DNA from 2 places in the Bilophila sp. T19-St14 genome. Region 1 is predicted to be linked to the other one. Evidence: predicted binding sites of a transcription regulator. Region 1 holds the regulator's gene; the other holds the start of a gene.
The links. Region 1 encodes sigma-54, which starts transcription at its own class of promoters, with help from an activator protein. Its sites were predicted from a motif close to CTGGCACGGNNNNTGCTT; they were not measured.
Positions count from the first base shown of each region.

Region 2: a site for sigma-54 is predicted at 13,224-13,241, ahead of AC6I1V_RS07295 (Spy/CpxP family protein refolding chaperone). Genes of this name have one in related genera too.

Region 1 covers NZ_BAAGFT010000001.1:471,934-487,293, reverse strand. Annotated here, with positions in the region: gene AC6I1V_RS02225 (Nif3-like dinuclear metal center hexameric protein) at 1-229, opposite strand, end outside; gene AC6I1V_RS02220 (phosphoribosylformylglycinamidine synthase subunit PurQ) at 266-1,099, opposite strand; gene pyrG (CTP synthase) at 1,529-3,181, shown strand; gene kdsA (3-deoxy-8-phosphooctulonate synthase) at 3,284-4,105, shown strand; gene AC6I1V_RS02205 (KdsC family phosphatase) at 4,095-4,688, shown strand; gene lptC (LPS export ABC transporter periplasmic protein LptC) at 4,685-5,413, shown strand; gene AC6I1V_RS02195 (LptA/OstA family protein) at 5,453-6,028, shown strand; gene lptB (LPS export ABC transporter ATP-binding protein) at 6,028-6,750, shown strand; gene rpoN (RNA polymerase factor sigma-54) at 7,063-8,541, shown strand; gene hpf (ribosome hibernation-promoting factor, HPF/YfiA family) at 8,679-9,215, shown strand; gene rapZ (RNase adapter RapZ) at 9,347-10,252, shown strand; gene AC6I1V_RS02170 (LysE family translocator) at 10,341-10,967, shown strand; gene AC6I1V_RS02165 (amidohydrolase family protein) at 11,186-11,716, opposite strand; gene AC6I1V_RS02160 (class I SAM-dependent methyltransferase) at 11,846-12,502, opposite strand; gene AC6I1V_RS02155 (pseudouridine synthase) at 12,701-12,949, opposite strand; gene AC6I1V_RS02150 (DUF4376 domain-containing protein) at 12,946-13,509, opposite strand; gene AC6I1V_RS02145 (carbohydrate-binding protein) at 13,523-14,266, opposite strand; gene AC6I1V_RS02140 (carbohydrate-binding protein) at 14,270-14,929, opposite strand; gene AC6I1V_RS02135 (hypothetical protein) at 14,944-15,360, opposite strand, start outside.
Region 2 covers NZ_BAAGFT010000001.1:1,678,239-1,693,598, forward strand. Annotated here, with positions in the region: gene AC6I1V_RS07240 (OmpH/Skp family outer membrane protein) at 1-388, opposite strand, end outside; gene AC6I1V_RS07245 (transglycosylase SLT domain-containing protein) at 588-1,679, opposite strand; gene pgl (6-phosphogluconolactonase) at 2,313-3,098, opposite strand; gene AC6I1V_RS07255 (mechanosensitive ion channel family protein) at 3,076-5,526, opposite strand; gene AC6I1V_RS07260 (hypothetical protein) at 5,762-5,935, shown strand; gene AC6I1V_RS07265 (hypothetical protein) at 6,193-6,330, opposite strand; gene AC6I1V_RS07270 (DVU0772 family protein) at 7,152-7,532, opposite strand; gene AC6I1V_RS07275 (sigma-54-dependent transcriptional regulator) at 7,605-8,984, opposite strand; gene AC6I1V_RS07280 (hypothetical protein) at 9,925-10,371, opposite strand; gene AC6I1V_RS07285 (ATP-binding protein) at 10,364-12,133, opposite strand; gene AC6I1V_RS07290 (hypothetical protein) at 12,393-13,010, shown strand; gene AC6I1V_RS07295 (Spy/CpxP family protein refolding chaperone) at 13,289-13,798, shown strand; gene AC6I1V_RS07300 (DVU0298 family protein) at 15,309-15,360, opposite strand, start outside.

The DNA of each region.
Region 1 (15,360 bases):
GCTGATCCGTGAACCGTCCCTCCAGCGTCAGCGGATGATGGGCCAAAATCATTTCAGCCCCTTCGGACAGTGCGATGCGGATAGATTCCGGCGTCGGATCAAGGCACACGGCGAGGCGATTGATGTCCTGCCGTGCGGAAGCGATCTGAACACCCGATTTATCCCAAGGCGCGGCGATCGCGAGCGGTGCCGTCCGTTCAATGAGCGCAATGAGTTCCGACTGTTTCATGCTTCCAATTCCTCTATCTTGCCGAACAGTAGATTTCTAGCTGTGGTTGACGGGATTCTCACGCAGGTACCGGACAGCGTTTGCAAAAAGTGCGGTTCCGGGCACCGCGACTTCCCCGCGCGCCCAACCGGGATGATTCGTAGCGTGATGGAATGCTTCAGGGTGCGGCATCAGTCCGAGGATATGCCCGGTCGGATCCGTCAGGCCGGCAATGCCCAACGGGGAACCGTTCGGATTCCAAGGATACTCTTGCGTGACCTCACCAGTTTCCGGGTGCGTGTATTGCAACGCAATCAGATTTTCGTCCTGCAACCGCTGCAAGGTCGCGGCATCGCGGGCCACCAACTTGCCTTCGCCATGACGGACAGGCATCGGCAGCACCCCGTGGACAGCCAATCCTTTGGTAAAAATACAAGGGCTGTCAGGGTTAGGTTTGAGCTGAACCCATCTGTCCTCATAGCGGGCGGAGTCATTATGGCTGAGGGAAACCTGCCGCTCAAAACGCTTCCCGTCCAAGGCGGGGAGGATACCGAGCTTGACGAGCAACTGGAATCCGTTACAGATCCCCAACACAAGACCTCCCGCATCGACGAACCGGTTCAAGCTGTCCAACATGGGCTGACCTTCCGCATCGGAAAGATGCAGCCAGCGCTGTGCCGCGGCCTGTGCCGCACCGAGATCGTCTCCATCAAGGAATCCGCCGGGGAAAATAAGGAATTGATACTCGCTCAGGCGGACCTTCGCAGCCACAATGTCGGAAAAATGCACCACATCAGCCCTGTCCGCACCAGCCAGACGTGCGGCATGCGCTGTTTCCTGATGCGAATTGGTGCCGTATCCGGTAATGACCAGCGTGTTGACCTGACTCATTGTCCACCCTTTTCCTGCATAAAAATTAAAATCTTACTTAACGAAAAAGCGATAACGCGCCTGCATGCTCCAGCTGCGTCCTTTGATGAAACAAAAACAGGAGCCAGTCTGGAATGGGGGATTTACTTTATGCGGGTGTTTCTTTTCAGTCAATGGCTGTTTTTTTTCTGAAAACAGGCTATAGTTGGCAGATATTGTTTGCGTGCATCTGAATGGCCTGCTGAAAAGCAGAGGAATTATGTTTTTGGAACAGGCGGGTGCCTAAGTCAACGCCTTGTTTCCGTTACAGAACCAGCCGCGTATCGACCCGCTCAGGCGGGCTTTTTGTGTTCGCGTTCTCTCCTTTTCTGATGTATCCTGTTTCAGAGCGACTTTCGTACACTGCATCCCCTCCTTCACGGCGGGAAAATCATAAACTCGAGGTTTTTCATGAAGACCAAGTTTATCTTCATCACTGGTGGCGTCCTTTCCTCTCTCGGCAAAGGGCTTTCGGCGGCTTCCATCGGCGCACTGTTGAAAACGCGTGGACTGACCGTGACCATCCAAAAACTTGATCCCTATATCAATGTGGACCCCGGAACCATGAATCCCTATCAGCATGGTGAAGTATACGTTACGGATGACGGGGCGGAAACGGACCTCGATTTGGGGCACTACGAACGCTATCTCAATACGGCGCTCTCCCAAAAAAACAACACGACTTCGGGTTCCATCTATTATAAGGTCATCACCAAGGAACGCCACGGCGACTACCTCGGCGGCACGGTGCAGGTGATCCCCCACATTACCGATGAAATCAAAAACGCCATCCTCAGCCTCGCCAAGGATGAACCCGAAAATCCCGCTCCCGACGTCGCCATCATTGAAATCGGCGGCACGGTGGGCGACATCGAAGGCCTCCCCTTCCTTGAAGCCATCCGTCAGCTCCGCTCCGAACTGGGCCGCGACAACTGCCTCTACATCCACCTGACGCTCGTGCCCTACCTCCGTTCCGCCGGGGAACACAAGACCAAACCCACGCAGCACAGCGTCAAGGAACTCCGTTCCATCGGCATCCAGCCTGACATCATCCTCTGCCGCTGCGAAGAGCCCGTCCCCGCCGACCTCCGCGCCAAAATCGCCCTGTTCTGCAATGTGGACAAAGACGCCGTATTCTCCGCCGTGGATGTGAGCAACATCTACGAATTGCCCTTAAAGCTTTATGAAGAAGGCTTGGATCAGAAGGTCGCCATTATGCTGCGCCTACCCGCCCGCAACGCCAAGCTTGAGCCGTGGGAAGAATTGGTCCACAACGTCAAGAATCCGCAGGGCCGGGTCACCATTGCCATCGTCGGCAAGTATGTCGAACTGAAGGAAGCCTACAAGAGCCTTCACGAGGCTTTGGTGCATGGCGGCATCGCCAACAGGGTCGCTGTGGATCTCCGTTATGTGAACTCCGAGGAGGTAACGGCTGAAAACGTCGCCGAAACCTTTAAGGGCGCTGACGGCATCCTTGTTCCCGGTGGCTTTGGGTATCGCGGCGTCGAGGGAAAAATCGAATCTATCCGCTACGCTCGCGAAAACAATGTCCCCTTCTTCGGAATCTGCCTCGGCATGCAGTGTGCGGTCATCGAATTCGCCCGCCACGTCGTCGGCATCGAAGAAGCCAACTCCGAAGAATTCAATCCATTTGCCAAGGATAAGCTCATCTACCTGATGACCGAATGGTACGATTTCCGCAAAAAGGCCGTGGAACGCCGCGATGCAGAAAGCGACAAGGGCGGAACCATGCGCCTCGGCGCGTATCCCTGCACCGTTTCGGAAGGGACCCATGCTTTTGAGGCTTACAAAACGGCCAATATCAACGAACGTCATCGCCATCGTTACGAATTCAATAATGCCTATCGCGAACGTCTTGCGGATATGGGCATGGTTTTCAGCGGCCAGTCTCCCGACGGTACGCTGGTGGAAATCGTTGAAATCCCCAATCACCCGTGGTTCTTGGGCTGTCAGTTCCATCCTGAATTTCAGTCCCGCCCGATGAAGCCCCACCCGCTGTTCAAGGACTTCATCCGTGCGTCTTGCATGGCTCGTAAGAAGTAGACTTCCCTCCCATAATGCTTATTCCTTTGCGGTCATTCCGGTGATAAAACCGGAATGACCGCAAGGCCGTCTCCTAGCGAGAACTCCTTTTACCGTTAAGGAATGCCCATGATGACATCGGACGAGCTCTATAGCCAGCTTCGGAAGGAGCACTTTATTTTTGCGGGCCCCTGCGCTCTGGAAAGCTTTGAATTGGCGCTGGACACGGCGCACGCCGTAGCCGAAGCCAGCAGGGAAGCCGGATTGTTTGCCGTCTTCAAGAGTTCGTGGGATAAGGCCAACAGAACGTCTGGGAAAGGCTTCCGTGGCCCGGGCTTGGCTAAAGGCATGGAATGGCTGGCTCGGATCAAGGAGGAAACGGGGCTGCCCGTCGTGACGGACATCCATCTGCCCGAACAGGCCGGGCCTGTCGGTGAGGTGGCGGATATCCTTCAGATCCCCGCTTTTTTGTGCCGCCAGACGGATCTGCTCTTGGCGGCGGCACGGACGGGCCGCGTCGTCAACGTCAAAAAAGGCCAGTTTGTAGCCCCGTGGGATATGGGCCCCGTGCGCGATAAAGTGGTCGGGGCTGGCAATGACCGTGTCCTTCTGACGGAGCGAGGCTCCTCTTTCGGATACAATAACCTCGTGGTCGATTTTCGTTCCATACCCATCATGCGTGCGCTGGGCGTCCCGGTAATCTTTGACGCGACACATTCCGTTCAGCTCCCCGGCGGGCAAGGCAGCTGCTCCGGTGGTGAACGGCATCACGTGCCCACACTGGCCCGTGCCGCTGCGGGGGCTGGGGCAGACGGTATTTTTATGGAATGCCACCCGGATCCCGACAAAGCCCTGTGCGACGGCCCCAACAGTTGGCCCGTGGCCAAGCTTCCGGCGCTCTTGAAGCAACTTTCAGCCATATGGAACATTCCTTATGACTTGTAATACCCTTTATTCCGATGGGACCGGAAGATCCGGCCAATCCCCCACTCCACGGCACGAATCGCTTGAAAGCCTCGCCAAACGCATCCGTCTTCTTGTCTTGGATGTGGACGGTGTCATGACGGACGGCGGCCTTTACTATGACGCTCACGGGCTGGCCATGAAGAGGTTCCATGTCCTTGACGGGATCGGCATCCGGCTGGCCAAAACAGCGGGGATTGAAGTCGCCGTCCTTTCCGGCATGGATGTGCCCTGCGTCGTGAGACGGCTTGAAGTCCTTGGCGTGACCGAGTATCACGGCGGATCCGACAACAAATGTACTATCCTTGACGGGATGCGTAAACGGATGTCCCTTGAGTGGCACGAAATCGCCTACCTTGGGGATGATTGGGTCGATCTTGCACCGATGTCTCGTGTGGGGCTGCCCGCCGCCGTTGCGAATGCCATGCCGGACGTCAAAAAACTGGCGAAATTCGTAACCCAAAAAGAAGGCGGATGCGGCGCCGTCCGGGAATTTGTCGATTTGTTGTTGACTTGCCAAGGGAAACGTGACGCTCTGCTTGAGCATTGGATGCGTCTGGAATGAAACGGTCACGAATCCTGCTTATTGCCGCTCTGGCGGCACTTCTCGCTGGAGGTTGGTATGTCGCGAAGCGTGGCGGGGAAACAACGCTGATCGGCAGGCTGCTTGATGTCGCCAACAAGGGCGGCATCAAGTCTCTTGACGGGGCGAAACTGCAAGACAACGCCACACAACCCGGCAACCCGCTTGAGGAAGTGGCTGGACTAGCCATTAAGGGGATCAACCTCTTCCAAGGAAATAAAGGATTGGAACTGTGGCGTCTCAAAGCGAGCTGGGCCCATATGTCCCAAAACGGCGATACGATCGATGTGGACAAGCCCGTCGTCCGTTATGCGCTCGGTGAAGGTTCCGCAAGCAACCCTGACGATGATGTTCTTGATGTGCAGGCCCAGTTTGGAAAAATCACCGACAACCAGCGATTCCTCACGCTTTGGGATGATGTCGTCATCACTCGTTATGATGAAGTCATCACCAGTTCGCGCATGAACTACGATGCCAATAAGCGCCTTATGACCTTTCCAGAAGGTGCTGTGTTTGAAAGTCCCACGGCATCCGGGACGGCCACCCTTCTTGCTTGGGATCTTGCTGCCAATGAAGTACATGGTTCGGAAGGCGTACTGGTCGTACTCAAGCCCCGCCCCGATGCCACAAACGTCAATGCCGTACCTTCTCCGCATGAAACGCAGGCCAATCCCCAGCAAGAATTACCTCAACCTGCAAAGAAATAAGCCGCTATAGCTTCAATGGGTTACGGCTAGGAAAACATTATGAAAAAAAAATTTTTAGGTATAACCACACTGAGTTTAAGCCTGCTCTGCTCTGCCCCGCTGTGGGCAGCGCCGGTGACGCCGCCAAAGCCCGCCAAAAATGTTGAAACACGGATCACCTCCGATCAGCTGACCTATATTGCTGAAAAACAGCTCGTCATCTTTGACAAAAACGTCCATGTAGTCCGACCGGATATTGAAATATGGGCCAGCAGGATCACGGTTTATTTGAAGCCGCCCAAAGGGGACGCACAGAAGAAAGAAAACGAAAAAGGCGGTATGCCTGCCGGAATGGCCGCCGGTGATGTAGATCGTATCGTCGCCGAACGGAATGTGCGCATGAAAAGCGAAAACCGCAACGGCACTTGCGCGAAAGCGACCTATACGATGGACGACGGCGTCCTTCTCATGGAAGGCGATCCCCGTCTGACCGACGGGGAAAATACGGTTACTGGGGAGACCATCAAATATTTTACGGAAGAAAACCGTAGTGAAGTCATGGGCGGCTCCAAGAAGCGCGTCGAAGCGGTCTTTTCCGGCTCTAAAAGCTCCAGCCCGATTCGGGGGAACCGCTGATGGCCCGACTGTCTGGAGTTGATTTACGTAAATGGTACGGCCAACGCGAGGTCGTGCGCGGCGTTTCCCCCGAAGTGAACCAAGGGGAAATTGTTGGTCTGCTCGGCCCGAATGGGGCGGGTAAAACTACTTCGTTCTATATGCTGACCGGGATCATCAAGCCGTCTTCAGGTCGGGTTCTCCTTGAAGATCAGGATATTGGCACTTGGCCGCTCCATGAGCGCGCACGTGTGGGCATTTCCTACCTCCCGCAGGAAAGTTCCGTCTTCAGAAAACTTACGGTGCGTCAAAACCTTCAGATTATTCTGGAGCATACGGGCCTTTCCCGCAAGGAGCAGAAAGAAAGGGCGGATATCTTGCTTGAAGATTTCGGCCTCACCCGGCTGGAAAAATCCCACGCTATGCACCTGTCCGGTGGGGAACGCCGACGCTTGGAAATCGCCCGTGCGCTTATTCGGGAACCGAAATTCGTCCTGCTCGACGAGCCGTTTGCCGGGATTGACCCCCTTGCGGTGGGCGATATTCAAGGTTTGGTACGCGCCTTGCGCGATCGCGGGATCGGAGTTCTCATCTCTGACCACAACGTCCGTGAAACTCTGACGATTTGCGACCGGGCCTATCTCATGGTGCAAGGGCAGGTCGTTCTTTCCGGGACACCGGAAACCATTGTCAATAATGAACAGGCTCGGAGCGTCTATCTTGGAGAAGGGTTCTCGCTCTGAGGCTCCGTAGCTCGCCATTCTTTGTAATGATAAAAAAAGATCGTGTACTCCGGTACCGATCTTTTTTTCTGGGGAAAATACAATAACCAGTTTTTTTCTCATTTCTTTTTTATCAAATAACCACCTACAAGAAAAGAACAGAAGAAAAAAGCATCCCTGTTCTTGCAACATCCCTGAGCATGTGGCATAATCCCTGCATGTGAGGCATAAAGATGCTCGGTTGCTCTTGGCCTGACGGGTACCGTCGGTTCCCCTCCTCTTTTAAGGTGTTCCTGCGGGTTGGACAGACTCTTATGACAACGGGATATTTGCATGGCATTGGAACTCAGACAGCAGCTTAAGCTTTCACAACAGCTGGTGATGACACCACAATTGCAGCAGGCTATCCGCCTATTGCAGCTATCCCGCTTGGAGCTTGTGGAAACGGTTCAGCGGGAGTTGCTGGAAAACCCGTTTCTCGAAGAAATACAGGATGAGCCCTCCAACGAGCCCCCCGCAGAAGTCCGCCCCGAATCCCCACGCGATGAGCCTACATACGATCGGGAAGTGGCCCGCTCCGAAGACTGGGAAGACTATCTCGGAGAATTCGCAAGTACCCCGCAGCAAGTCCAGCCCAGAGACTATGAGCTCCCCGAAGAAATGAGTTCTCTGGAAGCCAGATATGCCTCCAGTCCCACGCTTGAAAGCCACCTTATGTGGCAGCTCCGCCTTTCCTCCCTTACTGACGATCAGAAAGAACTCGGTGAAATCATTATCGGAAATCTTTCTTCTTCCGGCTACCTTCAAGCATCCCTTGAAGAAATGGCGGAGATGGCACGGGCGGATTTTGCTGGCGAGGCTTCAACCGACGAAACGAAAGACAAGGCATGGCCTACAGTCGAAGAGGTGGAAACGGTTCTTAAGGCCATCCAGTTATTTGATCCGGTGGGTGTCGCCGCCCGAACGCCTCAAGAATGCCTCCTCATCCAGATAAAGGCTTTAGGATATGATAGGGATCAGGTCCTTGTCGATCTCGTGCGCGATCACCTTGAGGATCTGGAGGCCCACAGATACAAGCCCCTGCTCCGCAAGTTCCGGCTGGATATGGATGAACTCAAGGAATATCTGGATATCATCCAGTCCCTTGATCCCATGCCCGGAGCGAGTTTTGGTGAAGGCGTGTCCACTTATGTCAGCCCTGATGTCTTTGTATACAAGGTGGACGGGGAATTCCTCATTGTCCTCAATGAGGACGGACTGCCGAATCTGCACTTGAGCCCCGTGTATGATAATGCATCGGAAAACGCGTCCAGCAAGGAAAAAGAATACTTCAACGAAAAAATCCGTTCCGCGGCGTGGCTTATCAAAAGCCTGCACCAACGGCAGCGGACATTGTACAAAGTTGTCGAAAGTATTGTAAAACATCAGCGCGGCTTTTTTGAGGAAGGGATCAGCAAGTTCAAGCCGCTTATCCTGAAAGACATCGCCGACGATATCAACATGCACGAATCCACGGTCAGCCGCATCACGACCAATAAGTATGTGGCAACCCCCTTTGGCGTGTACGAACTCAAGTTCTTCTTCAACAGCGCGCTGGAATTGGATGACGGAAGCCAAGTGGGTTCGGAGAGCGTCAAGGCGCTCATCAAAAAGTGCATCAGTGAAGAAGATCCTAAAAATCCCCTCTCGGATGAACGCATCGGTGAAATTCTCAAGGAACACTTAAAGGTGAATATAGCCCGGAGAACGGTAGCCAAGTACCGGATGGCAATGGATATTCCGTCATCATCCAGAAGGAAGGCCCATTTTTAGCCGTTCGAGGCCGCTTGAGAGGCCTTGACAGGACCTCAAAAAGGTTGTTGTAAAGGAATCATGCCTGACAAAGCAATGTCCGTTGCGGATATCTTGGTATTCGTTGTGCGGACTGGTTAGCAGCCAAAGGAGGCTTCATGCACATTTCCTTTACTTTCAAGAATTTCGAGCCGTCTGAACATTTGCGTAAGTATGCCCGTCGCCGTATGGAGAAGTTGGGAAGGTTCTTCGGCAAGAACCCCGCTCTTGATGCGCAGGTAAATATGGCGGTCGACAAGTTCCGCCAGCGCGTTGAAGTTCAGCTTACCGGTGACGGCATCAATATTGCCGCCAGCGAAGCCTCGGAAGATATGTACGCCTCCATCGACCTCGTTCTTGATAAGCTGGAAGCTCAGGTCAAGAAGTTTGTTTCCCGGAACAAGGAAATCCATCGGAAGGGGCGCGCCAATGATATTGACGTGTATACGTTTGAAGTAACGGAAGAGGATGGTGAACGCACGATTACGGGGCGCGACCATTTTTCTCCCAAGCCCATGAGTCCCGACGAAGCGGCCATGCAGCTTGATGCAAATGACTTTGAATTCCTCACTTTCCTAAATTCGGAAAATGATCGCATCAATGTCATCTATCGGCGTAAGAACGGTAACCTTGGATTGATAGATCCTATTTTCTAGGGCTTGTGCCGATACGATAAAGTAATTTCAACAAGCCCGCCCGGAGAGTATCACCGGGCGGGCTTCCTGTTACTACGGAAGCACTCATGACGGATCAGCCTCTCCTTCCTAACCATGTCGCGACAAAGTCGATGAACCCTACTCCCGAAGGCCCCAAAGCGAATGCTGATAAGCCGATCTTTATCATCACCGGGCTCTCCGGTGCGGGCAAAAGTACTGTACTTCATGTCTTTGAGGACATGCGCCTGTTCACGGCGGACGGGGTGCCGCCAGAGCTCATGCCGGAGATGGTGCGCCTTCTACAGAGTTCCTCAGTTGAGCCTTCTCATGGCATAGCTCTTGGTTTCGATCAGCGGCGCAGCGAGTTTATGGCTGAACTCGATCAGGCGCTGCATCGGCTGTCCGGTATGGGGTTCCGCACGAAGATCCTTTATCTGGAAGCAGATCCAGCCGTTATTATGCGGCGCTACGCCACAACTCGCCGTCCCCATCCGCTTGAACGGGAAGGCGTCGGCTTGGAACAGGCCGTGCGCGAAGAAATGGAACGCCTTGCTTCCGTTCGGGAAATCGCCGATAATGTCATCGATACCTCTTCCTTTTCCATCCACGACTTGCGGCGGAGCATTCAACGCAAATGGAACAGCACCCAAGAACGCCTTCACACCATCAAGGTCAATCTGATTTCCTTCGGGTTCAAATACGGCGTTCCCCGCGAAGCGGATCTTGTCTTTGATCTGCGTTTTCTCCCCAATCCCTACTTCGTCGAAGCGTTGCGCCCGCAGACGGGAAAAGAGAGCGCCATTGCCGAATATGTTTTCAGTGAACCTTCAGGTAAAGAATTTAAAAAACGGCTTATTGATTTTTTATCTTTTCTTTTGCCCCTTTATGATGCTGAAGGACGTTACCGTATTACGGTAGCCTTAGGATGTACGGGAGGGAAACACCGCTCCGTGGCGATGACAGAAGCCCTTATGCGGGCCCTCAAACGGCAAGACTATGCTGTTTCCGTGGAGCATCGGCATATGGAGCTTGGCTGATCCGCTCACTTCTGAGGTTTGCTTTTTCCGCTTCGAGGCATTAGAGATACAGCCTGTCATACACATCAATGCCATAGGGAATATGAACATGCTGCCTCTTGAAACCCTCGGAGCGTTTTTTGTTGCTGCCATAGTAATGGGATTAGCCCCCGGCCCCGATAATATTTTCGTTTTAACCCAGTCCGCCCTGTATGGCTTTCGGGCCGGCATCATGACCACGTTAGGGCTGATGACCGGGCTTTTCGGGCATACGGCAGCCGTAGCCCTCGGCGTTGCGGCACTGTTCCAGACATCCGAGATGGCCTTTACTGTCTTGAAATGTGCAGGGGCGGCCTACCTGCTGTATCTGGCATGGCTTTCCTTCCGCAGCGGCGCATCTAGGGCATGGCTTGAACAAAGCACCTTTCCCGGCTACTGGGCCTTGTATCGGCGGGGTGTGATCATGAACATTACCAACCCCAAGGTTACGCTTTTCTTCCTCGCCTTCCTTCCGCAATTCGCCAAACCGGAACTTGGAAATGTCCCGTTTCAGCTCATCACTCTTGGCCTCCTCTTTCAGCTCGCTACACTAATCGTCTTCGGAGGCGTTTCGTTCCTTGGCGGCAGGCTTGCCGAGTGGTTCAACGCCTCCATCCGGGGGCAAATCATCCTCAACCGGATCACCGCATGCATCTTCACCGCATTGGCGCTCCTGCTCATCTTCTCCTCCAGATGACAGAAAGCCCCGTCATACGGGGCTTTTCTTTTTGGCTCTGTCATAGTACATGGTTGTCTTGTTTCAGCAATATATTGAAAAATATATGCTTTTCCTTCAATCTTTCTGCTGGTGGGCTCTGTGATTGGGGGATTTTATTGGTTATTTCTTTGAAATTTCAAGGAAATAAAGCATCAACCGTTTTCTATGACACAGCCTTCTTTTTTTGTGGATCTGAACTAGAATCCTAAGAACTGCTTGATATTGCAATAAAAGATCTTCTCAAGGGCGTTCTCCGGCAATCCGCAGACCTCCGTCCGCAGCATTTCCACCCGGTAATGATGGAACGGCGCATCGCTCCCCCAGAAAACCCGTTCGCTGCCGACAGTATTGTAGGCCTCGCGGATTTTGGTGTGCATGGGCATCCCCGATGTTTCGAGGTACACATTGTCGTGTTTCTTGGAAAGATCAATGGCGGCCTGTATATAGATGCCGTTTCCATGTCCCATGTGTACCATCGCGATCCGTACTTTCGGAAAATCCTCCGCAAGCTGGATAATGCTGTGGGGAAGGGAAAAAGGTGGATGCCCCGAATGGATGAATACAGGCAAATCCATCTGTTGCGCGACTTCCATCAGGGGATGCACCACGGCGTCATTCGCCGTAAAAGCATTGAAAAGGGGATGCAGCTTTATCCCCTGAAAACCGTGTTCACGGGCTTCGCGGATAACTGTTTCGACGGCCTTATCCCCGTCGTAGGGACTAGACAATAGTTTAATATATTTAAATAATTAAACTTACACTCAGCATAATGTGTCAAAATGTGGCGAAATAGACCACAAATATGTGTCAAAATATGTGCCTAAAAAGCCCTCCCGGAACTACCGAGAGGGCTTTTTCTATCCCTCAATCAACCATCCCGCAAAATCTCCGAACCGGAACACCTCCACGGCGTCGGGCCCCAACTCCCCACGGTAAAGAGGCCGCTGCACGCCGGACAGTGAAAGCTCTTTCCGCATCACCGCCCCCGGCTCCGCGCCCTGCCTGAGCTTGCAATCCCACGTCAGCCGGGACAGCACCGTTGCCGGATAACCGCCGGGGGATTCTTCCTTGTCCACCACGATAATCGCCCCGCCCGGCTTCACCTTCCCCCTCAGCGTCGCAAGCAAACGCCGCCGCTCCGGGACGGGCAGGAACATGAGGACAAGGAAACAGATAGCAACATCAAACGGCTTATAGGGATATCGGGCTACGTCAGCCATGACCGCCCTACCCGGCCCATTGTACGCCTTCACCATGTCCGGGACTTCATCAAGCGCAACAAGCCGTGCGTTTCTCTCCGTCAGCGTCGGCGAAAGAGCCCGCCCGACGTTCCCCGTGCTGGCCCCAAGGTCATAAACCAGACCCCGCCGAGGAATGTAATGCCGCGCAATCAGCACGATGGATTCCGTCACCATCCCATACCACGGCAACTGCTCCCGTACATGGACATCAAACTGAGGGGCAAACCCCTGAAACGTCCAATCCTGCCGCTTATCCTGTTCAGCTCCTATCATCACTGAGTTGAGTCCTGTCTTGCGCCCCGCCGTTCCGCCTGTTACCCTTCGTGCGCCCCGTAGAATGGGCACAAACACTGGCGGAAACCTTGCACGATGCTGCAATCATCGTGTGGGGCCGTGGTTCGGCGGTGAGACGCCGAGCCGGTGGGGGAGGCTCCAATCTCCCCCGCCTCTGCCTGAACATACTCTAACGGTTTACGCTTCCGGGGTCACGCGCCGCAGTTCAGGGGGCGACTGCCTGCCCTCCCTCTCGCTTTCGTAACTGCTCTTACAGTGTTCCCTTTCCCAGAAGAACAGCGCGTCCACGAGCTTGCGGGGCCATGTGCGTATGCCTGCCTGTTCCCACCGCCAGCATCGGCTGCTCAAGGTTTCGTCAGGCCAGCCCATGAAGAGGGTGTTGAGGAACTGATCGAAGCCGATGAGGATGTGTTTTCCGTAGGTCATGCGGCTTCAACCTCTTCCGGCGTGGTCGCGGCCTCCACAGCCGCTTTACGTTCCCCGCCGCGCTGCATCGTCTCGTTCTTGTGATTCATGGCCCCGCCCGCGTAGAGCGCGAGGAAGCCCGATGCGTCGAACGTCAAACGCTCAAGTTCACCGCCCGGTACTGTGTAGGCGTTCCACGTCACGGATTCGGGCAGGCCGGGCATTCCCGATTGCTTCATCAGGCAGACATTCGCCGTATCCGCAAAATTCTGCTGGTCAAAGGTGTCATAGCTGAAATGATAGGTGACTCCGCCCACGGCATAGTCGAACCCGGAAGCAATGGCGGCGGACGTTTCCGCGTCGATCCGGGCCTTCTTCGCTGCTTTCAGCTCTTCCAGCGTGGGCACATAGGGTTTTTCTTCGGTCACACATTCCGGATGCGCTTCGGCGTAGGCAAACACCTCGTCCCATTCTTCCGCGAATTCGGCGGCGTAGGGATAGACATGGTAGGGCATGCCATTTTTCGTGATGACGTATGAGTCGTCAAAAGTGCGGTGGATGATTTGTCTGTAGTCCGTCATCTTTTTATCCTTTTCATGCTATTCTGATAGCAAGGGCTGGCCCGGTAACCATTGTTCCTCCAGCTTCATCTATTGCTTTTGTTCCCTTATCAAGATACCGCCATGTTCCTCCATTCGGTAGGTTAACGCCAGTCCTTTCAGATATAGCAACTACATTAGGCGTAACTACTGCCGAGTGTGCCGCGTAACTAGTGCTTCCCGCAGGCCCTTGCGGGCCTTGTGGCCCTGTCGCTCCCGTGGCTCCTTTAGGGCCTTGCGGCCCAGTAGCGCCCGTATCACCTTTGTCGCCTTTCGGCCCTTGTTCCCCCGTGGCCCCTTTGTCACCTTTGTCGCCTTTGGCTCCAGTCGCGCCTTTTTGCGCGATCAGCGTCCAGTAAGCCGTATTCGTGGGGAGGATGGAGGTGGTGGAGGTATGGCTTTTCTTGCAGGCATAGGAACTGCCGTTATACGTCACCACGTCAATTTGCGTAGTGTTGTTTACGTAGGCCGTTCCACTGGCCCATGCGCCCTTCACCACAAGCGAAGCGCCCTTGGCCCCGGTTGCGCCTTTCGCTCCCGCCGCTCCGTCCTGTGCGGCCTTTTTCCAGAACGTCGATGAGTCGGACGGTGTGGAGCCCACAGTATAGGTCTTTGCGGTCATTACCCACAGCGCAGTGCCGTGGCGAACCATGTTCAAGGTTTCGTATGTGGCCTTTGCCGACCAATCCCCTTTATAGATCGGGCACACCGGCCCAAGATCATATGTTTGTTGCGCCATTTGTTAATCTCCTATCGTAACGATCAAATGCCCGTTGGCGTTGATGGCCACTGCGGTAATGCTCGCCCCCGCATCGCCTTTTGGCCCCTGCGGTCCTGTTGCTCCAGTTGCGCCTTTCGTTCCGGTTGCGCCTTTCGGCCCTTGTTCCCCCTTGTCTCCCTTATCCCCTTTCTCTCCTTGTTTTCCTGTCGCTCCAGTCGCTCCCTTTTGTGCGATCAGCGTCCAATACGTAGCGTTGGTCGGCAGAATGGAAGATGAAGACGTATGGCTTTTGACGCAGGCGTAGGAACTGCCGCTATACGTCACCACGTCAATTTGCGCAGCGTTGTTTACGTAGGCCGTTCCGCTGGCCCATGCGCCCTTCACCGCAAACGAAACGCCCTTGGCCCCGGTTGCGCCTTTCGCTCCCGTATCTCCGGTATCCCCTTTGTCGCCTTTAGCCCCCGTTGCGCCCGTAGCCCCCGTATTGCCTTTTTGAGCCATGAGCGCCCACTTTGATGTGTCCGTGGGCAACGTCCCGGCGGGGCTCCCGCCTGACGCCGTGCATACGTATGACGAACCGTTATAGGTCACACAGTCAAAAAACTCGTAAGCCGTGCCGGAACTGTACACACCTTTATGCACAAGCCGGACGCGGCCAAGGTCAAGCGTATTGCCCGCCATATGCTTGTCCTCCTTTAGCTGACGGAAATAATGAGATTTCCACGATCATCAATGTAACCATCCGTGATGTCGGACGATGTCACGACCATAAACCGCAAATGCCCGGTGTCAGGATCGAGCCTGAAACTTGAGACGTTCGTCAAACCTACTACCGTGTCGCCGCGTGGGATGCCGAGCGTGAGCTTGGAATTGCCGGGATCAAAGGTTGCGGTCGCGTCGGCCCCCGACGCCAGAGTGACGGCCTCAGCGGTCATTTCCCTGTACTGATTGACGAGGCTCTGAGCCCGGTTTGCACTTTCCCCGGCTGCCGTAGCTGAGGCTGCGGCTGCTTCGACGCTGCCATTCACATCCACGGCGAACTGGTTCAATGCTGGAATAAGCGTCTTGTTCAGGTCTTCGTTGACCATCTTCTTTTGCGCTTTCAGACTGTT
Region 2 (15,360 bases), 1.2 Mb from region 1:
CGAACGCGAGCAGGCTTTCGGCATTCATGATGACCGAGTAGTTCTTCTTGGTGCGGAAGTCTTCGAGGGTCTTCTGCATCAAGCCGTTGATCTGCTGCACGACCTTCTGCTGTTCGGCATTGACGATCTGCTGGTAGCCGACAAAGGTCTTCTGGAAACGGGCGCGGAGGGCTTCGTCATTGGGGGCCTTTTCGATCATGCCCTGAGCCGTCTTGAGCTGTTCCTGCATGGCGGCTTCAAGCTGCTTCAGGTGCTCAATGCCGGCCTTGCCGGGTTCGCTTTCCTGAAAAAGGCGGGCCGGATCGACCACGGCGATTTTGCTGGCGGCGCAGCCGGTCGTCGCAAATACGAGCATGAGGCACAGAGCGATAGCGCTGATAGTACGCATGGAAACTCCATTCGCAAAGAGGTTCAACGTCGCCGCAACCCGGCGACTGGGGTTCTTTCCCATAGGAAAGGTTCCGTCCAAATGATCATCTTACCTTTTTTCCCCACAAGCCACAATCCACAGCAAAAGACGGGATCGCGGGGCGATCCCGTCGGCTTTCCGGCATGGAGGAAAAACAGCCTGCGCAGGGAAAGGGCCATCAGCCCATCATGGAAAAACGCTCGCGCGACTTCAGCACCTTGGCAAGGAACGCCTTGGTTTCCCGCGAGGAAAGCTTCTCAAGGAGCGTATCCCGCACCTGTTCCGGCGTCATGGCATTGATGGCTTCAAAGGCGGCGTCACGCGACTTGCCGAATGTCCGCAGCATGCCGCCTGTACCGATATTATAGGCGGCGATGGCACAGTACTCTCTGGATTTGGGATCGGCGATCGCGGTCAGGTGCCGGTTCTGCAAAAGATACATATACGCCGTGCCGTACTTGATGTTCGTCTCAGGGTGCAGCAGCAGCGAAGGGGACGGCTTGCCGGTGCGTCCGAGCCAGCGGTGCACTTCGCCGCCGGCCGTATTCGGCACCACCTGCATGAGGCCATGCGCCGAACGGTTGCTGATCAGATCAGGGTCGAAATCGCTTTCGGTGTAGATAATCGCGAATATCAAATCAGGCGAAAGATTATAACGGTCGGCATATTTCTCCACGACCGGGCGGTACTGCTCGGCCTGCCGGCGCATGGAGGCGGTCAGCCCGGAAAGCTGCCGCAATTCGCCAAGCAATTTTTCCGTACGCTCAAGGACTTCGGGGGCCAGCTCGAAAGCCTGCTGGCTGCCGTTCCAGCGCAGGGGCAGATCATCAAAGTCCATCTGTTTGCCCAACACGTCAAGATGGGCGGTTTCCGCCTGATTGACGCGGGGCATATTGGAAAACAGTTCCGCACTGGGAACGAAATCGGCCTGCCGGGGTTCCGTTGGGGCGGAAGCAAGCATCGCCGCAAGGGACGTGCTGGTCGTTTCCAGCTTGACCGGGATGCTCCCGTGCAGCGGGCGCATGGTCACCGTACCGTCGCTCTGCACCTCCAGAACCGGAAAACGGCCCTCGGAAGCGGCAGAGGACGTTGAAGGAAGATTCTGCTTCATGGCTTCCCGAAACTGCTCAGGAATATGAAGCAGCGGGCGGGGCAGAGGGTTTTCCCCTTTGGCCCGGCTGGTCGCTCCGGTGGCGGGCTCAAGGCTCTGATTGCCTCCTCCGGGCACAAAACCCGTCACAAGGGCAAGCAGGGCCAACGTGCCTGTCACAGAAACAGCATATCCTGCCAATGGGTTACGCATAAAAAAACTATCCTCGACTGTTTGGGTCCAGCCGGAAAAAAAGCATCTTTCCAGCTCATAGGGCGCGCCATAAGGTTATAGCAAAGAGCGTGCCAGAACCCTTCCTAGATAGAAAAAGAAGATCTGGAAGGTTTGGGCGTTCTGCGCACCCTATGAACGGGCCCCACAAAAAAAGCCCCTTTTCCTCACGGAAAAGGGGCCGAAAGCCATTTCCGCCCTATAGGGCGAGAAGTGAGGCGCCAAGCCGTTTTTGAGGCTCCCCCCATCAAGAAGTTTCGGACGAAAACCGGATCGCCCTTCCAAACAGGACAAGGCGCACGGCAGATCCCCGCGCGCCTCCAAAAGGCGAGATGCGGGAGGGCAAGCCGAAGACGGCTCTTTTTACCGGGTAAAAACCTTTTTTGGTATCATTATTTGTACTTTAATCAAAAATATCCACTCTAATGGTATAATATTTTATACGTTAATAAGAATAATTTTCTTTACATAAATTATCATGTGTCCTTCCGCAGAATCCGGGACAATACGGAAATGTTCCCACCCGACGGCTTCCGCTCCACGAAAACCTTTTCCGGGCGACCCCCCTCCGCAGCCCACCTGCTACTGCCGTCCTCCGCAGGCGGCTTCGTCCATGACCCAGATCAGCTCGCCTCCTTTCGGCCGCACAAGCTGCACGGGCAAAGAGGCGGGCGCCAGCAGATCCAGCGCCTTGCCGAGCGGAGGACGCTTCCCCGCCCCCGTCACCAAATACAGGCAGCAACGGGACGCGTTGATCATCTCCAGCGTCAACGTGATGCGGCGGCTCTCCGGCTTGGGGGCCAGATGTTCAGCTACGGCGGCCCCGGTCAGGCGGCCCGAACGCAGCGCATCGGGCGCCAGCAGCGGGCTGCCGGGGAACAGCGAAGCGGTATGCCCGTCATCCCCCATGCCGAGCAGGGCGCAATCAAGACGGGGCCTCCCCCCTTCCGCCGGAACGTGCCGCCGCAAAATTTCCTCATAAGCCACGGCGGACTCACCGGGATCGATCTCGCCGTCCATCGGATAGATTGCCGCCGCCGGGACATGCGCCAGCAATTCCTGATTGGCCGCACCGTAATTGCTTGCGGGATGTTCCGGGGCAACACAGCGTTCATCCACCCAGAAAACGCGGGTGTGCGCCCAGTCGATCCGCTCCGCCCACGCCTCCGTGCGCAGCAGCCGGAACAACGCCAACGGCGTGGAGCCTCCCGACAGGGCCAGCGTGAAGACGCCGCGCCGGGATACGGCCTCCGCACAGCGGGCGGCCAGCAACCCGGCGGCGCATGACGCCACGCCGTCCGCATCGGCCCGGACATACGTTTCAAGGTGAAGCCCATCCAATGGATTATCCGTTTTGTTCTGGAGCATCGTTCTTGTCCTCTTGCTGTAGTGTCGGCTCTTTCGCCTTGCGGGGGCTGCGCAGTTCCACGGGCACGGTTTCGTTCTCGCGCAGGTGGACATCCATTTGCGGGAAAGAGATTTCAATGTTGGCCTCAGCGAACTTGGCGTCAATGGCTTTTCGGATGTCCGAGGCTATGCCGCTGCCGTGCAGAATGTCCCCCACCCAGAAGCGCAGCCGGAAATCCAGCGAACTGGCCGCGAAATCGTTAAACAGAACCACCGGTTCCGGATAGGCCAGAACCTTCTGGTGCTCCTTCGCCACCTGCTTGAGCAGTTCCTCGACGAGCTGGATATCCGACCCGTAGGCCACGCCCACAGCGACCTCCTGCCGAACCATACGCCCGTTGCGCGTCCAGTTGGTGAGCTTGCCGGACAGGAACTCCGCATTAGGCACGAAGATGACGGCATTGTCGAACGTCTCCACCTGCGTGGAACGGATATTGATGCGCCGGACGATGCCGGTGACGCCGCCCACGTCAATGACGTCGCCTTCGCGCAGGGTCTGCCCGAAGATGACCAGAAGCCCGCTGACGAAGTTGTTGATGATGTTCTGGAGGCCAAAGCCGATGCCTACGGACAAGCCGCCGGCGACCACCGCGATGCTGGTCAGGCTGAACCCAAGCGCGCTCAGGGTATATAAACCGAACAAGCCCCACAGGAGATACGTGAACCCGGCCTGAATCGGCCCCACAAGGCTGCGGTCAAGGCGCATGGAGTGCGCGGGCAGATCCGCAATGAACGACCTCCCCACCGAAATGAAAGAGCGGGTCACGTAGAACGCGCTGACGATGAACAGCACCTGAAGCATGCTGAATGAAGTCTTGCCCACGCTCACGTCCATGTTCGCCAGGTGCGTCAGCAGAAACTCGCCGCCGGGGTAGGCCAAAATCCAGAGCCCCGTTGCCGCCGTCGCCAGCACGAGCATGGCGGGAAGCGCCAAAGCCAGCAGGAACCCGCTGAACAAAGCCTTCACCCCTTCCTGCGGCATGTGCTCGGCAATGACGTTCATGAGCCGCATAAAGCCAACGGCCTGCTGTACGCACACGGCCACAGCCGCATACGCCACGCATACCAGAATCGACAGCCTCCCCCATCCAATCAGGGTCATGAGCACGGCAATCCAGAGGATAAAGGACTGCCCTTTCAAAAGATTGATGACCAGCGGGAACGGGATATCCGGCAAGGGGCGCTTGTAGTCGCGCCAGAGCGTGGCAAGCGACATCAGCAGCCAGATGCCGCCAAGGATCGGGCCGGGTAAATTGAAAAACAGGAGGAGAAGCCCGCCGAGCAAGGGGGTGAACAACGGCCACAACGGTGAGCGCAACTGAAGATCGTTCCGCTGGAATGTGTATAAGTCCCATGCAAGCGCCATCTGCCCAAGGCTCAGGAGCAGCGTGCCGATGATGGACAGGACATGGTACGAGCCGCTCGGAGACCATGCCGCAAAATGGAACGTGAAGCCAAAGGACAGCCAGATGAAGCTGTGCCCGCACATCTTGGCCCATCCCGTGCGCAGGGATTCGGGCCATGTCCTCGACATGCGGCGCGATATGAAAATAAGGCCGTGCAGGGGCAGGATAAACACGATCGCGCGCAGTATGACGCCAAGCCACCCGGCGAGGGTCCACGGCAGTTCCGCGTTCATGCGGACGGAGAAAGTTTCCTGCAGCGCATTGATGCTTTTCTGGATATTAAGCCATGAATCCACATCGTAAATCTTGCCCGAACGCTGGAGATAATAATCCTGCCACAGTCCGGGAATGGACTTGGCAACCCGCCCGGTCAGGGATGTGATGTTTTCCTGAAGTTTGCGGGCGGGCGCGAGTACGCGGCTGATGCGGATCTGAACCGTATTCAGCCGCCCCTGCGTCTGCGCAAGATCGCTCAAAAAAGCCCGCAGCTCCGGGGAAATATCCGTTTCATCCTTCGATGGGGTGGAATCCTGCTCCAGAAGGGAAATTTCACTGAGCCTGCCTTTCAGCGTGTTCAGCGTGCCTTCCAGCGGTTCCAGCACATCCGAGAGCTTCTCGTTCAGCCGTGCCAGCCGCTGCTGGACGACGGACAACTCCAGCGGCAACCCCCTGCTCACGCGGGAAAGCGTCATAAGCCGCTGGTACTCTTCCTCAATGCTGTTGAGCGCCTCATTCAGGTTACGGGAAGCGTCCGGCAGGCGTTTGGTCAAGGCCACGGTTTCCGCGTCAATGGCCCCAAGTTCCTCCACCCGGTTTTGGAGCAGCGTATTCCAGACATCCTGCGTCGGATCGGGCGCAGGTTTCGGCGCGCTCGCGGGCGCATCCGTTTTCTGCCCGGATACGGGAGCGGCATCGGCAAAAGCGATGCAAGGCAGGGAAAGGCTCAGGCAAAGAAACAGGGAAACAAGTCGGAGAGCATTCATACAGCGGCGTTCCGTTCGGCTAGAGTATGTTCGACGTTCCCGGAACATACCCTGCTATCCTTCCGCTCGGCAACCACTGAGAATGTGAGGGGGGAAGAGAATCGGGGAGGGGGAAGGGGCCTTTCTGAAGAAAGCCCCCTTCCCCCTCCCCGAACCCCACCCCCATCCCCCAAAGACTTTCGGCCTTATCGAATCCCTCTTCGCAGCTTTTCCCCTTGTTTGAGAAAGGGACGCTATGGAAGGCTATAAACAAAGGTTTTATCATAATGTGGTTGTTTCATCTCCACAGTGCGCTGAAAATACAGCCTTTTTCTCCAGCTTTCCCTTTGGCGGAATCCAAGGCGCTTTGCTGGTTATTCCTTTGAAACTTCAAGGAAAAACATCAACCACTTTCTATGGCACAGCCTAAACAAAAAGGCTCTGTCATAGTATGTGGTTGTTTTATCTCCACAACATGCTGAAAAATATAACCTTTTTATCCTGTTTTTCCATTGACGGAATCCATAGCTAAAACATTTTGTTGGTTATCCTTTTGGAACTTCAAAGAGAAAAGTATCAACCATTTTCTATGAGACAGCCAACAAAAAAGGAAAAGAAGAAGAAGAAGAAGAAGAACGAAAGGCTTCCCTTCCGTCAAAGTGTTTCCGGCGGGGAACCTGACCGCCCTCATGAATCAGCCTGCTGCAAAGCCGCGTTTTCCGTCCTGCGGCGTTGCGAGGCCAGCATTGTTTCAGCCGTTGCCGCTTCAGCGGCGTACGGATGAAGACTGCCGTTGATGATGCTGTGGCCAGCCAACGAAACCACGGCGGCTCTCCCTAAGCGACAAAATCCGCTGACGGCTACCGCAATCTTGCGGCATGTCCAGCTTCATACAAGAGTTGCCTTGTACCTTGCCTGCCGAAAAGTTTCGCTTTTCCGTGGATGGCCTTTTCATAAAGGTTGTCCACAAAACCAGATTACGAAAGGCTATGCCATAAGAAATGATTGGCGTTTTATTTCTCAAAACTCCAAAGGGGTAACTAGATCGTGTCGTCGTTTTACATATAATTGTTTAAAATTATTGAAAACAATCTTTTTTGCAGCTCAAAATAATTAAACATTTTCAATATATTATATAATTAACGACACAACCTAGGGGCATCAGCCCTCACAGCCCTTTTTAGCACGACATGCGATCCTTTGTTTCCCCTGCCCAGCACCCAGCCGAACGCCTCGCGCTGCGCGGACTCCGTAGCAGAGGCATTTTCCCCGCCCCATATCCAACGGAACTCCTGCCGCGCGGCCTCCCCACCAGTCAAAAGTCTTCGGGGTGGGTGGGATGGGGTTTGGGGAAGGGAGGGAGGCCCCTTCTCCAGAAGGGGCCTCCCTCCCTTCCCCAATGCTTTTCTCCACAACACTTCTCCCCAACACCACCTCCCAAAACAAAACCCCCGCGGGCACTGCTGCCTTTGGGGGCTTCGGAGGCGTGCCGATGCGCCACCCGCGCACCGGAACATACTGCATTTGAAAACGGGATACCTTCTTGATTGAGGAAAACGGAAGGATTGGGAAACCGCCGGGGCCAGGGGAGGTGCCCCACGGACAAGCTGCTAGGCGAACGTCACTGTTCCCACGCTCCTCCTGGATTAAGCCTGACCAAGCTCCTTTTTGAGCCAGTCCTTAATGACCGGCATGGGCTCAAAGACGCCCTTGAGGGAACCGTACTCGTCCCGGAACGCTTTTGCCAACGGCTCCGGCAGGGGAACGGTCACCAGATCGTCCGCCGATTCGGAATTGCGGCGCACAAGCCGTACCCTTAAAGGCTCCTGCCACGCATCCACGACAAAATAGGTGGCTACGTCGCTCTTGGAACGAACCGGGGGATGCTCGGAACGCCAGTCGTTATTGCCCCACTCCAGATAGAGGGTCACCGCCATTTCAGGCGTCAGGTTCCAATCAATCTGCTGGTCGGCAAACGCCGCCAATGGAGATGTATTTTTCGTAGAGGAAAGGTGCGCTGTATTCATATCCAATCCACCTTTGCTGATGACATTGAGTTGCGTTGACCTATTAATAGTATCCATTACTATTCTTGTCAACTACTCCATGTCATATCTCCGTAATTTATTGTGCAGCGTCGCCCGCGTGATCCCAAGCCGGCGGGCGGCCTCGCTCTTATTGTCCCCCGTATCCTGAAGCGTCCTCAGGATGGCCGCGCGTTCCATCTCATCCAGCGTCATGCTGACAGGCTCCACGCCTGCCGTCCCCTGCAGCTCGGCAAGCGCGGGGGCGTCACCGTTCTTGAGCGCGGAGGATACCGCCATAGGCAGCTCACGTTCGGAAATATACTCCCCAAGGCAGAGGATAGCCGCCCGCTCCACGGCGTTCTCCAGTTCGCGCACGTTGCCGGGCCAGGAATACTTGAGCAGCGCATCCATCGCCTGCGGCGTGAACCCCTTGATCTCCTTGCGGTTTGCCAGCGCAAAACGCTCCAGAAAAGCCGTGGCGAGCACAGGGATGTCCTCACGGCGTTCCCGCAGGGAGGGCACTTCCACGCCGATCACGTTGAGCCGATAGTAAAGATCTTCACGGAAACGCCCTTCGCTGACTTCCTCGCGCAGGTTGCGGTTGGTCGCGGCAATGACCCGCACATCCACGATGATGGGCGTATCGCTGCCCACGCGCTGGACTTCCCCCTGCTGGAGGGCCCGCAGAAGCTTTGCCTGAAGCAGGAGGGGCAATTCACCGATCTCATCAAGGAACAGCGTGCCGCCGTCTGCCTGGCTGAACCGCCCTTCCCGGCGCTTGTCCGCCCCTGTGAACGCGCCCTTCTCGTGCCCGAACAGTTCGGACTCCAGCAGGGATTCATTGAGGGCCGCACAGTTGACGGTGACGAACGCCTTGCCTTTCCGGGCACTGGCCTCCTGAATGGCGCGGGCGACCCGTTCCTTGCCCGTCCCCGACTCCCCGGTAATCAGGACGGTCGCCTCGGTGGGCGCGACCGTATTCACCATCTCAATAAGTTCGCGCATACGCGGGCTGCGTCCGAGAAGGCCGGAGGGGTTTTCACGGATATATTCCCTCAGTTCCCGGTTCTCAGCCGCCAGCCGGGTATGATCGAGCGCCCGTTCCAGCGTGAGGTGCAGCAGATCGAAATCCAGCGGCTTTTCCAGATAGTCATACGCACCGAGCCGCAACGCCGCCACAGCGGTTTCCACGGACTGCCATGCGGTCATGACCAGAACCGGAATCGAGGGATTATGATGCAAAATTTCCCGGATGGCAGAAATGCCGTCCATGCGGGCCATGCGCACATCCGAAAGCACGGCGTCGTAAGCCCGTTCCTTGACTTTTTCCACGGCGGTATCCCCGTCGTCGGCCTCATCCGTGGCATATCCCCACCCCCTGAGCACCGTCCGCAGCATCGCCCGGTGGGAACTGTCGTCGTCCACAATCAATATGGTAGGTGGCGTGCCCATCTCATACCTCCTCGCCTCCGGCGGCAATAAATCCGGCAGGCTGACCTTCCGAAAAAGGGGTTTCCCGGACTCCCCGGCACCGCCGATGCCGTACCCGCCGGATACCTCCCGGCGGCGATACGATACCCGTCTCCCCCATCCTTCCCCGCCGTGGGCGGGATAATCCCCTTGACGGCGGCTCCACCGCTCCCACGGCAAAACATCCCCACACGAACGGAACAGCCAACGCATCCGGCGTGGAGGGAAACCCGTTCAAAAACCTCCCCACATGGGCGGAGAGCACCAATTTGTTAGGCTCTATATAGCATACTCCCCCACATGGGCGGAGAGCATCCCGGACCGAAAACTGGCCTCGCTTCGTCCTGCCCAACTTCCCCACATGGGGGGGAGCCCCCCCGATGCGGACGGCGTCGGGGACATTTTCCCCGAACTTTCCCATACGAGTGAGGTGCTCCCTCGTGAAAACTCCGAAGATGTTCCACTGTACGAAACTTCCCCACACGGACGGGGAGAGCCCCCATGCAGCGGCAGATCCGTGGGGCTCAGTCCCAACTTCCTCACACAGGCGAGAAGAGCCCAATGCCCACAGTGCGCAGGCTCCGGCAACCGAACATATCCCCACATGAGCGGGGCAATCCGACAACGGCCCGAACCTGAACGCACTGTTTTCAAAACTCCCCACACGGGCAGGGCGGGCCCGAAGCGAAGGCATGACGTAACCCATGCATCGGAAAACTTCCCCATACGCGGAGCGAACCCCAACAACAGGGAAGGCTCGTCTTATCCTTCTGAAAAGCTCCCCATACGCGGGGCGGGCCCTATCGGAGTACGCAGGGAGGCGTGACAAGGCCCTTTCCCGCCATAAGCGGAGATTGCCCCCGGACGGAACGCGTACCCCATGCCCTGCACAGCCGAAGCCGTTCCTGCAATCCAATAATAGTCATGCCGCCCCAATCGTCAGCCCTTTTCCCAAGATTGTGCCGCAGCAAGTAATGAATATTTTAGGCTGTGCCATGAAAATGGTTGATGCTTTTTCCTTGAAGTTCCAAAGGATTAACCGGCAAAACGCCTTAGCCCTGTATTCCTCCAAAAGGAAAACCGGAGAAAAAGGCTGTATTTTCACCGCACTTTGGAGATGAAGCAACCACATACCATGACAGGGCCATTGTTCTTTCGTGCCCCCCAACAGACGACCAGCAAAATCCCCCAGCCATGAAACTTTCCGGCGGGAAACCGGATAAAATGTATTTTGAGTATGTTGCGGATATAAAACAATCAAATCCGATGACAGAACCTTTCTCAAATGTCCCGCGGAAACGAGGAAACAAGCGGGAATCCTCACGGTGCCCGCCTTTCTTCCCAACGTTTTCCGCGTCCGCTCATTCATGCCCGTGAACCTTCCCGGCCTCACCGCCCAAGGGCAGGAGCAGACGGAATACGGCGCCCTGCCCCGGCTCGGAAGTGACGGAAATGCTCCCGCCGTGGGCCTCCATGATCTTGTGTACCGTGGCAAGGCCGAGCCCAGTCCCCTGCCCCTTCGTGGTGAAATAGGGATCGAAAATATGCGGCAACGCCTCCGGCGCGATGCCCATCCCGGTATCCCGGATTTCGAGGCGCAGGGCATCGGGTTCGGGATGCAGCGACAGGGACAGTTCGCCGCCGTCCGGCATGGCTTCAAGCCCGTTCAGGCACAGGTTCAGGATCACCTGACGCATCCTGTCGGGATCGATGGCCACATCCGGCAGCACATCGGGCGCGTCGAACCGTATGCCAACCTTGTGGTTGGCGGCGTCCTGCCCGATGAGCCGGAGCGTGTCTTCAACCAGACGCCGCATCCCGGTCATGCGCGGGCGGATGTCCGTGGGGCGCGAAAGCCCTATCAGATCGCCGATGGCCCGGTTGAGGCGTTCCACCTCTTTGACCATAACCTGTGCAGCTTCCCGATCCGCGCTGCCTTCAGGGAACCGCCCCCCGAAATACGTCGCGTATCCCTTGATGGAGCTGAGCGGGTTGCGCAGCTCGTGGGCGACGCCCGCGGCAAGGTTGCCCACGGCGGCGAGCTTTTCCCTGCGGCGGACTTCCGCCTCAAGGCGGCGGACTTCCGTAAGGTCACGCAGGAACATGAGCGAACCGAGGCGGCCTTCATAGCCTTCGTTGACGTGCCCGCCGCGTACCGAAAGATATTGCTGCTCCTCTCCGTGCCGCAGGACGATTTCCGTATCCGGCAGCACAGGTTCCCGCAACAGTTTCGCCGCCAGTTCCGCCAGCGCCGAAGGGAGCACGTCCGCCGGTTTCCGGCCCAAGAACGCCTTGCCCTCCGCCGGGGCTTCCATGCCGAGCAGGGCCAGCGCCGCCTTGTTCATCCGGGTGATCCGTCCCTTGGCGTCGAAAACGACCAGCCCGTCCGGAAGCGTTACGGCCAGCTCTTCAGCCAACGCTTCAGCCACCCGCTGCCCGCGCCGGGACGAACGAACCCGCTCCACGGCGTGCAGGCCAAGCAAGGCCAGCATACCCGCCAGCAGCACCCCCGCCCCCAGCAGGACGGCGCGCTCCCGGTTCTGAGCCTGCGCCACTTCGAGCGGGGCAAGGTCAAGGCCGAGAAAGACGTAGGGCAGCGGCCCTGCCGCCGGTTCATCCCGCCTCCCCCCGCCTTTTATCTTGGGGTGGAATGTCTTGAAGACCACGAACGCCCGTGAGCCTTCCATATCTATGATCGCCCATGAAGGGTTTCCCGATGGGCGCAGCGCCGCGATTGTCTCCGCGCCGAGTTCCCTGCCGCCGCGGGTATTCAGCACTTCCCCCACCCGCACCGGGTTGCTGTGCGCGAGGATAGTCCCATCCGGCATGGTCACCGCGATAAAGCGCACGTCGGGCCGATCCGCCAATTCTTCGACAAGGTACTGCAACCGGATGCCCGTCCGCGAACGGGTCCCGGATCGGACGCCGCTTTCCAGCGCCGTGACCAGCGCCACGCCCTTTTCCGCAAGGAAACGAACCATAGCCGTCTGCGTGCGGTCGAGCGAAAGCCCCGTAAGGAGCACGACGCCGAAAACGAGCACCAGTGCGGCGCCGAGCGTCCCTATCAGCGAGTTTCCGCCGCCGACTTTGGCCTGCTGCGGGGAGGAGGAGAAAAGTCCTGTCGTCTGCATGGATACGGATATTCCTTTAAGGCAATGCGCAAAAAACACTGCCGGAACGAAGCAAAAAACGCTCCAACCACCCGGCACGGGACGGGCCTGCGGCGATCCGCCGTCCTAACGCGTGGTATGCTTTTTGCAATTTTTACGGCTATTGACGAGCCCTTCAAAGCTCACGTACATGTCATACTGTGCAGATTCTGGCTCAGGATGCTTCCTGGCCATACCCATACCTGTCATTCATTGCCACCCAAAAAGCGAAAGGGGCTTCATGCAGATATATACAGAAAACAGATTCTGTCTGCCGCTGTTTTACCTGATTGTACTGGGGGTTGCGCTCTCTGTTTTGAGCTGTCCCGACAAGGCGTTCGCTGAGGACGCCTCTTCCGGGGTTCACGAAGGCCAGCCGCGGCAGGCTCCGAAAGGGCTGCCCCCTTCCCGGATGCCGGAGGCTTTCCCCGGCTTCTCTCCTGATGCGCCTTCCAAATGCCCGGCCCTCGCCCCGCAGCAGGCCCATGACGGCAGCCGGTTCGACAGCCGCCTGTTCGCCATGCCGCTGCCTCAAAACCTCACCCCCGAACAGCAGCAGGCCGCACTCGCCATCATGCGCGAGGCCGAACCCTGTCTTACGGTCATTCATATCCAACTGCGTCAAACGCTTACGGAACTTCATAACCTTTCTTTCGCGTCCGACACCCCCCCTGACGCCCTCGCCGTCATCGGGCGCAAGCTCATCCGCCTGCGTACCGAGGCCATACGGGAATTGCAGCGCATTTCCGCACAAATGGAAAAGCTCGCCGGGTTCAATCCCGGCTGGGGCACCCGCGTGCGCGGCACCAAAATAGAAGATCTGAACCCACAACCCCTCAACGAGCAAAGCGTGGAGTGATTCCATCCCGCCGTTCCCGTGGCAGCCATGCTCCCGAAAGGAGTGTGGCTGTCTCTTTTTTAGCCACCTCCGCGCATCCGGGCTTTTCCCTGTGTGATTCTTATACACTGTCAAATATCCCTGTCCAAATTCTATACAGCTTTTCAGGACAACGGGAAGCCTACCAGAAGCGTTATATTAATGATTACATATAAAATCGAATACTTAAAATATTTGGCACGAGCATTGCTATAGCTTAGGCAAGAGTGACGAACAAAACACCTTTTAGGAGAACCTCAATGAACCTCAATAAAGCCTCTGTCGCCGTAGCCCTTGCCGCTTTCCTCGCGGCGGGCGGGATTGCCGGACAGGCGCTGGCAGCGCCCCACGACGGGCACCACGGCCACTGGAGACAGCAGAGGTCGTATCAAGACTGTGTTTACCAAGCGCTCACACAGGAAAAGAAAGCGCAGTACGACGCCATCATGAAGGATTTCGCCGACAAGACCGCGCCGCTGCGGGACAAGCTCGCGGCCAAGTACATTGAATTGCGCACGCTCGGCAACAGCCCCACTCCTGACCCGAAGGCCATCGGCAGGGCCACGGAAGAACTCGTGGCGCTCCGCAATGAATTTGCCAAGGAACGCGGCATGATGGCAGACAGGATTGCTAAGGAAGTCGGCATCAATGTATTTCAAGGCAAGGGGCCGGGGTGCCCGGTTGAACGGCCCCGCCGATGCCCCGCAACAGGGATGACCGTCATGCCCGACGGCCCACAGCCCGGAGCGGAAGCCCCGGCAAACGAATAACAAGCCCCCCTCCTGCCGTTGGTCAGTCTCCCTTTCCAGCGGCGAAAAACCCTGACTCCCATCCAGTCAGGGGAAACAACAATCGGCATAGCCGTTTATATATACGAGAGCCTTCTACAACTTTGAACGACCGGTTCCACCTGACCGTTTCACAGGTGCCTAGCTGAGTCTGTTCGTTCAATGGCAAAGTCATCCTCCTCCTTACAGAAACTGTATCCTCCTCCTTCCTCCGCAGCGCCCCGTCTCCTCCTCCGGGGCGCTGCTCTTTTGTGCGGCGGAAGGAAAAATCGGGGAGGGGAAGAGGGGACTTTCTGAAGAAAGCCCCCTCTTCCCCTCCCCGAACCCCTCCCCTTCTCCCCCAAAGACTTTCAACCTTATCGAATCCCTCCTCCCAGTTTTCCGGTTGGCAAAAGGGCCTCCCTTGAAAGAGCTGTTTACTTCTGCAATGAAAACCGCATTTCAACTATCTGAAATTTAAAGGCTATGTCATAGAAAACGGTTGATGCTTCATTTCTTGAAATTCAAAGGCTGTGTCATGGTATTTGGTTGTTTTGATTCAGTAATATACTGAAATATATGCTTTTTCTCAAAAATTTCCACTGGTGGACTCTGTGATTGGGGGATTTTATTGGTTATTTATTTGGAATTTCAAGGAAATACAGCATTAACTGTTTTCTATGACACCGCCAATTCAAAAAGAATGGCTCTGTTATAGTTTATGGTTGTTTCATCTCCACAGTGCGATGAAAATACAGCCTTTTTCTCCGGTTTTCCCCTTGGCGGGAGCCGCGGATAAGGCATTTTGTCGGTTATCCCTTCGGAGCTTCAAGGAAAAAAGCATCAACCGTTTTCTATAACACAGCCCCAAAAAATAACCAAAATGCAACCTTCTCCGCCGCAATATCCCCAATCATGAAGCCTCTCAGCAAAACGGGTAAAAAGCCTGTATTTTCACTATCTTGCAGCAATTAAACAAGGTTCTGTTATAGTATGTGGTTGTTTCATCTCCACAGTACGGTGAAAATACAGCCTTTTTCCAGTTTTCCCCTTGGCGGGAGCCACGGATAAGGCATTTTGTCGGTTATCCCTTTGGAGCTTCAAGGAAAAAAGCATCAGCCATTTTCTATAACACAGCCAAAAGAACAACCAAAATGAAACCTTCTCCGCCGCAATATCCCCAATCATGGAGCCTCTCAGCAAAACGGGGAAAAAGCCTGTATTTTCATTATATTGCAGCAATTAAACAATCACACACTATGACAGGGCCTAAAATAGAAACCGCTTACTCTAACCAGTCTTCAGGAAATATCTATCGCTTATATGGCAGAACCATAAAAAAACGGCTTCCCCTACAAAGGAAAGCCGTCTTTCATCCGAACGCCCTTACAAGAGGGATTCGATAAAGCCGAAAGTCTTTGGAAGGGAGAGGGGAGGTTTGGAGGGGGGAGGGGAACCTTTCTCCAGAAAGGTTCCCCTCCCCCCCTCCAATTTCCATTCACCTACCCATCCCCTAAAACATGCCGATCTTGCCCAGCGCTTCCTTGGCGATTTCACGGCAAACG